DNA from 3 places in the Oerskovia sp. NPDC060287 genome. Region 1 is predicted to be linked to each of the others. Evidence: riboswitches for the same ligand, from Rfam matches in the RefSeq annotation. Region 1 holds a riboswitch; each other region holds the start of a gene.
The links. Region 1 has a riboswitch for S-adenosylmethionine ahead of ACFWFR_RS10650 (rhodanese-like domain-containing protein). Riboswitches for the same ligand answer to the same signal wherever they lie in the genome.
Positions count from the first base shown of each region.

Region 2: it holds a riboswitch for S-adenosylmethionine, as region 1 does, so the genes downstream of both, ACFWFR_RS12995 (methylenetetrahydrofolate reductase) here and ACFWFR_RS10650 (rhodanese-like domain-containing protein) in region 1, are expected to answer to the same signal.
Region 3: it holds a riboswitch for S-adenosylmethionine, as region 1 does, so the genes downstream of both, ACFWFR_RS17390 (NADPH-dependent FMN reductase) here and ACFWFR_RS10650 (rhodanese-like domain-containing protein) in region 1, are expected to answer to the same signal.

Region 1 covers NZ_JBHXBO010000100.1:5,312-7,504, reverse strand. Annotated here, with positions in the region: gene ACFWFR_RS10655 (phosphotransferase enzyme family protein) at 40-846, opposite strand; SAM riboswitch class I at 1,079-1,171, shown strand; gene ACFWFR_RS10650 (rhodanese-like domain-containing protein) at 1,178-1,642, shown strand; gene ACFWFR_RS10645 (O-succinylhomoserine sulfhydrylase) at 1,666-2,193, shown strand, end outside.
Region 2 covers NZ_JBHXBO010000141.1:2,249-4,441, reverse strand. Annotated here, with positions in the region: gene ACFWFR_RS13000 (PQQ-binding-like beta-propeller repeat protein) at 1-522, opposite strand, end outside; SAM riboswitch class I at 732-834, shown strand; gene ACFWFR_RS12995 (methylenetetrahydrofolate reductase) at 968-2,017, shown strand; gene metE (5-methyltetrahydropteroyltriglutamate--homocysteine S-methyltransferase) at 2,038-2,193, shown strand, end outside.
Region 3 covers NZ_JBHXBO010000279.1:510-2,702, forward strand. Annotated here, with positions in the region: gene gdhA (NADP-specific glutamate dehydrogenase) at 1-901, opposite strand, end outside; SAM riboswitch class IV at 1,185-1,296, shown strand; gene ACFWFR_RS17390 (NADPH-dependent FMN reductase) at 1,317-1,994, shown strand; gene ACFWFR_RS17395 (flavin reductase family protein) at 1,991-2,193, shown strand, end outside.

The DNA.
Region 1 (2,193 bases):
GTGGGCACGGCGTCTCGGATGGTGGGCAGCGGGGGTCTGTCAGGCGGGCGGAGCGTCCTCTGCCAGGGCCGCGACGCGGCGCGCGTCGGCGCGGTACATGGCCGCATGGTCGAGGAAGTCGGACCGGCCCGTCTCCTCTGCGCGGCCGTCGGTGAAGTCCGCGATCTCCTCGAGACGCTCGACCATCACGCTCAGGACCTCACGACGCGAGAAGGGCAGCCCGTAGGCCGCGACCAGCGCGTCGAGGCGCGCGAGAGGATCCAGGCGCCCGACGACGTCGCTCCCGTCCTCGCCCGCGGCGTCCGCCACGAAGGGCGCGAGCCGGTATCCCAGGTAGGCCAGGTCCCGGACCCGCGGGCCGGGGCTCGCGGTGTCGAAGTCGATGAGGCCCACCAGCGTCCCGGCGCGGAAGACCAGGTTGTACGGGGCGACGTCGTTGTGGCACACGACCTCGACCGGCTCGTGCGCCGGGAGCTGCCAGGTCGGGGCGGCGGCGGGTACGGGGACGGCTGCAGCGCCGTCGACGACGGAGCCCCCGGCGGCCGTGCCGCCCGAGACCGCACCGCCGGGCACGGCCGTGGCCGCGAGGAACCCGATGCTCGCGTCGTGCACGCGTCGCAGGAGCGCGCCCGCGTCGCGGAGCACCGACTCGTCCCAGAGCCAGTCGGGCAGCGGATAGTTCGCGACGTCGCCCGGGAGGTAGGACAGGACCTCGCGCCCCTGGTCGTCGACGCCCAGCGGCTCGGGCACCTCGGTGACGCCGGTCGCCCGCAGGTACGCCAGGAGAGCCTGGACCGTGGGCGTCCACGGCCCGGCGCTCCGGCGGACCGTGTCGCCGCTCCGCACGACGGTCGTGGAGTTGCCCCCGGTCAGGACCTCCTCGGGCGGGCTCTGCTCACGACCGTCTGCCCCGAGAGAGAGGGCTTGCGTCGAGGTAGAGGCCCCGAGCCCTCTACCTCGACAGGAATCCTCGATCTCACGGCCGGACGGGAAGCTCTCCATGCACGGCAACCTATCCCCTGACCACCCTGCGAGACAGGCGTTCCATCCTGTGGGCACGGTGGCGTACGATCCGACGCAACCATCCAGAGCGGCTGAGTGACTTGGCACGATGACGCCGCAGCAACCCCCCGGCGACGGGCGAGGGTGCTACCGCCACGACCGATGGAGGATCACCATGAGTGCCCCCGACCGCGCGACCGCTGCACCGGTCCCCGACGCCCGGCCCGCCGACGGCTACGCCGGCGACATCACGCCCCTGCAGGCGTGGACCCTTCTCCAGTCGGACCCGGACGCCGTCCTCGTCGACGTCCGCACCGACGCCGAGTGGCGCTTCGTCGGCGTCCCTGACCTGTCCTCGGCGGGCCGCGAACCGGTCCTGACCCAGTGGGTCACGGTCGAGGGCCGCCCCAACCCGGCGTTCGTCGCCGACCTCACCGCGGCCGGTGTGACCCCCGAGCGCCCGGTCGTGTTCCTGTGCCGCTCCGGTGCGCGGTCGATCGGCGCGGCCAAGGCCGCGACCGCGGCGGGCCTCGGCCCGGCGTACAACGTCCTCGAGGGCTTCGAGGGAGCGCTCGACGGCGCCGGTCACCGTGGTGCCGACGGCTGGCGCGCAGCGGGCCTCCCCTGGAAGCAGTCGTGAGCGCCGGCACCGGGGACGGCGTCCTGCGCGTCCCCGCCGGGATCCCCGGAGGCTCGGGCCGCGGCCCGCTCCCGCGCTCGGTGCGACCCGACACCCTCGCGGTGCGCGGTGGCCACTCCCGCTCCGAGTTCGAGGAGACGAGCGAGGCCCTCTTCCTCACGCAGGGCTACGTCTACGGGAGCGCCGCCGAGGCCGAGGCCGCGTTCACGGGCGAGGTCGACCGCTTCATCTACTCGCGCTACGGCAACCCGACCGTGCACACGTTCGAGGAGCGGCTGCGCCTCATCGAGGGCGCCGAGGCCTGCTACGCCACGGCCTCGGGCATGTCCGCGGTCTTCACGTCGCTCGCGGCGCTGGTCGGATCCGGCTCGCGCATCGTCGCAGCCCGCGCACTGTTCGGCTCGTCGCTCGTGATATTCGACGAGATCTTCGCCAAGTGGGGCGTGCGCACCGACTACGTCGACGGTCACGTGCTCTCGCAGTGGGAGGAGGCGCTGTCGACCCCCGCGGACGTCGTCTTCTTCGAGACCCCGTCCAACCCCATGCAGGAC
Region 2 (2,193 bases), on a different contig from region 1:
CCTCGCCGACTCGTCTCCCGCGGCGGGGCCGGCGGGGTCGGCGCGACCGGTCGAGGCCTCGGGGCTCGCGGTGCAGACCTGTCCCGCGAGCCCGTCGAGCCGCCAGCGCTGGGTACCTGTCCCGACGTCGAACCCGGCGAGGCCCGAGCGGCCCGGCAGCACCAGCAGGTCGTCGACGACGAAGGGCGTCCCCCCGTCGGTCGGGACGCTCCACAGGTCGCGTGGTGCACGGCTCAGGTCGAGCACGCCGGCGTCGGTCCTCTCGATCGCCTCGTGCGTGTCGTCCTGCGTCGGCGGGCGGTTCACGAGCACCACGGCGAGTGCGACCCCCAGCGCGGCGACGCCGACCACGAGGGCCGCGCGACGTCGTCGGGCCTGCAGGGAGCGCCCCCGGCGCGCCGGTCCACCCTGCCCTCCTGCGGGGTCCCGCCGGCCATGGCCTTCGGGCACGTCGAGGTCGTGCTCCTCCGAGGAGTCGTCGAGCGCGAACGTGACGGTCTGCTGGCTGCGTCGGCGGGGCACGCTCGGAGCCTAGTGGTCATCGGCGGGCGCCCCGACCTCCCTCGGAACCGCCGACGGGCGTACGTTGGGAGAGCGTCCGCGGGACCGACGAAGCACCGCGCGGGAGTACGCGAGAACCGTGAAACGGGTCGAAACGTACCGTCAGACCCTTCTGTCTCATCCTTCGAGCAGATACTGGCTCAGATCATGGATTCCCCCTACGATCATCAACACCATCCAGAGCGGTCGAGAGTCCTGGCTCGTTGACACCGCAGCAACCCCCCAACGGAAGCCTCCCGCGGGTACGGGTGCTACAGCCAGGTTCGATGGAGCGATTCATGACCGAGGCATCATTCCGCGCAACCCCGCACACCGGGGCCCGGCGCACCGTCCACCGCACGAGCCGCACGGCGACCGTTGCTGCGGCCACCGTCGGCGCCCCCCTCGCACTCCCGGCGGTCGCCCGATGAGCATCGTCGACCTGGGGCACTTCGGGCACGAGGCACCGCGACCCACGGTGTCGTTCGAGCTCATGCCCCCGCGCCGCCCCGACGCCGCACCCAAGTTCTGGGAGACCGCGCGCCGGCTCGTCGCGACCTCCCCCGACTTCGTGTCGGTCACCTACGGCGCGGCAGGCACGGACCGCGAGACCTCGCGCCGCGTCATCAGCCAGCTCCTGCACGGCACGCCCGTGCTGCCCATCGCGCACCTGACGTGCGTGGGGGCCTCGCGCGAGGACGTCGAGGACGTCATCACGGACTTCCTCGACGCGGGCGTGCGCAGCTTCCTCGCCCTGCGCGGGGACCCCCCGCGCGACCAGCCCGACTGGCGCCCCGCCGAGGACGGCGTGCGGTCGAGCACCGAGCTCGTGGCCCTGCTGCGCGAGGTCGAGGCCGCACGCTGCGCCGCGAGCCCGAGCGTCGCGCTGCGGGGCGCGGCGCGCCCCCTGACCATCGCGGTCGCGACGTTCCCCGACGGCAACCTCGCTGCGGGCACGAGCCGTACCCAGGAGGTGCGCCGCCTGTGGCAGAAGCAGCAGGCCGGTGCGGACTTCGCGATCACACAGCTCTTCTACGAGGCCTCGTCGTACATCGACTTCGTCGCCGAGGCGCGCGCGGCCGGCGTCACCATCCCGATCCTCGCGGGGCTCCTTCCCATGACGGACCCGGCCCGGCTCGCACGCGTCGAGGAGCTCACGGGCGTCCCGGCACCGCGGCGCGTCGTCGAAGCCCTCGAGGCCGAGCAGGACCCCGCCGCGCGCCACGCCCTGGGCATCCGGCACTCGGTCGAGCTCGCGCGCCAGGTCCTCGCGGCCGGCGCGCCCGGCCTCCACATCTACACCTTCAACAAGCACCAAGCCGCTCTAGACCTGCTCGAGGGAGTCGACCTCGGCGGTGGGGCAGCGGGGGACGCCGGCGGCGTCTCGTCCCGCACCCCCGACCTGGCCAGCGGGCCGTGGGTCTCCGGCACTCCCCTTCCCTCCTCCGAGCCTGCCCTCGGCAGCGCATCGGTCTGACCAGTTCAGAGGTAATCACCATGAGTGCACCCACGTTCCCGTCCGGTTCCGTCCTCGGCTACCCCCGCATCGGCCCGCGCCGCGAGCTCAAGAAGGCCGTCGAGTCCTTCTGGGCCGGCAAGATCACCGCCGACGAGCTCGAGGCCACGGCCTCGGCACTGCGCGTCGCGGCCGCC
Region 3 (2,193 bases), on a different contig from region 1:
GGCGCGCACCGGGGCGGCGCTCGACGTAGTCGGCCACGCGTCCGCGCTCGACCTCCTTGATCTGGCGGAGCAGCTCGACGTCCACGCCGGCCTCGTCGACCACGTAGCCCGACGAGTCGGAGAACGACACGACGTTCGCCCCGAGCTGCTGGGCCTTCTGGATCGCGTAGGTCGCGACGTTCCCCGAGCCCGAGACGACGACGCGCTGGCCCTCGAAGCTCTGGCCCTTGGTGCGCAGCATGTGGTCGGCGAAGAAGACCGTGCCGTAGCCCGTGGCCTCGGTCCGCACGAGCGACCCGCCCCAGCTGATGCCCTTGCCCGTGAGGACACCGGACTCGTAGCGGTTCGTGATGCGCTTGTACTGGCCGAACAGGTAGCCGATCTCGCGCCCACCCACGCCGATGTCGCCGGCCGGGACGTCCGTGTACTCGCCGATGTGGCGGTAGAGCTCGGTCATGAACGACTGGCAGAAGCGCATGACCTCGCCGTCGGACTTGCCGCGCGGGTCGAAGTCCGAGCCGCCCTTGCCGCCGCCGATGGGCATGCCGGTGAGCGAGTTCTTGAAGATCTGCTCGAACCCGAGGAACTTGACGATCCCCAGGTAGACCGACGGGTGGAACCGCAGGCCGCCCTTGTACGGGCCGAGCGCCGAGTTGAACTCGACGCGGAAACCACGGTTGATCTGCACGCGGTTCTTGTCGTCGACCCACGGCACGCGGAAGATGATCTGTCGCTCGGGCTCGCAGATGCGTTCGAGCACGGCGGCGTCGACGTACTGGGGGTTCTTCTGGAGCACCGGCCCGAGCGAGTCGAAGACCTCACGCACCGCCTGGTGGAACTCGGCCTCACCAGGGTTGCGGGCGAGGACCTCGTCGTAGACGGAGTGCAGACGACTATCCATGAAGTGCTCCTCGGCAGGGCTGGTTCTTAACTGCACCAGGTTACGTACGTGTAAACAGCGCCGTACTCCCGTCCCACTCTGGGAGACGGCAGGCTCACGACCTGGGACATCACGGTTGCCCGGGGCCGCCGCCGGGAGCCCCGGCGCGGCCGTGCCACGCAGGCGACCCGGGGCCGCCCGGCACGCAGCGCGCGAGCCCGCCACGAAACAACCGTCCACGCCGTGAGAAATCTCGACCGGATCGGTACAGATTGGCGTCGGTCGGGCTATACCCCTACCCAACGGTCACGAGCACCAGCGCCAAGCCCCGGCTCGCTGGTCAGCAACCCCTCCCACGACGGGGTGCTCCGGGAGATGACCTGGCCGCGCCGGCACCGGCGCGGCAAGCGTGCAGCACGACGACAGCGAGGACACCATGACGCAGCACCAGACACCGCCCAGCGACTCGGCCGGCACCGACAGCGGCCTCGACACCCGGCCTGGCCCCGCCGACGGCGCATCCCACCCGCCCCGACCCGCCGTGGTCACCCTGGTCGGCAACCCCCGCCCCGGGTCACGGACCCTGTCCGCGGCGCAGGCCGTCGCGACCCGGGTCACCGACCACCTGGGCCTCGCGGCCACCCCGCCCCCCGCCACGATCGACCTCGCCGAGATCGCGGCCGAGGTCCTGGCCCCCGTGCACCCCCGGGCCGACGCCGCGCGCGAGGTCGTCGCGGGCGCGACCGTCCTGGTCGTCGCGACCCCCGTCTACAAGGGCTCGTACACCGGCCTGCTCAAGGCGTTCCTCGACCTCTACGGCCCGGACGGCCTGGCCGGGGTCGTCGCGGTCCCGGTCGTCGTGTCGGGCAACCCGGCGCACGCCCTCGCGGGCGAGGTGCACCTGCGCCCGCTCCTCGTCGAGCTGGGCGCGACCGTCCCCGCGCGGACGCTCACGCTCCTGGACTCCCAGCTCGGCGAGGCCGAGCTCGCGAGCGCCGTCGACGCCTGGCTCGACCGCGCGGGGGGCCCGCTGCTCCGGGCGGCGAGCGCCGCCGTCGGGCAGGACGCCACCACCCACCAGACCGCCCCCGAGCTCGCCGAGGTGACCCGATGACCGCCGAACCCACCACCCGCTCCGACGTCGCGGGCCTCGCCGGGCTCGAGGCCCTGCTCCACGAGCAGGACGAGCCCCAGCTCAGCCCCGACGCCTACAAGGCCGTCTTCCGGCAGCACCCCGCGGGCGTCGCGGTCGTCGCGCTGCACCACGAGGGGCGCCCCGTGGGCTTCACGGCGACCTCGGTCATCTCGGTCTC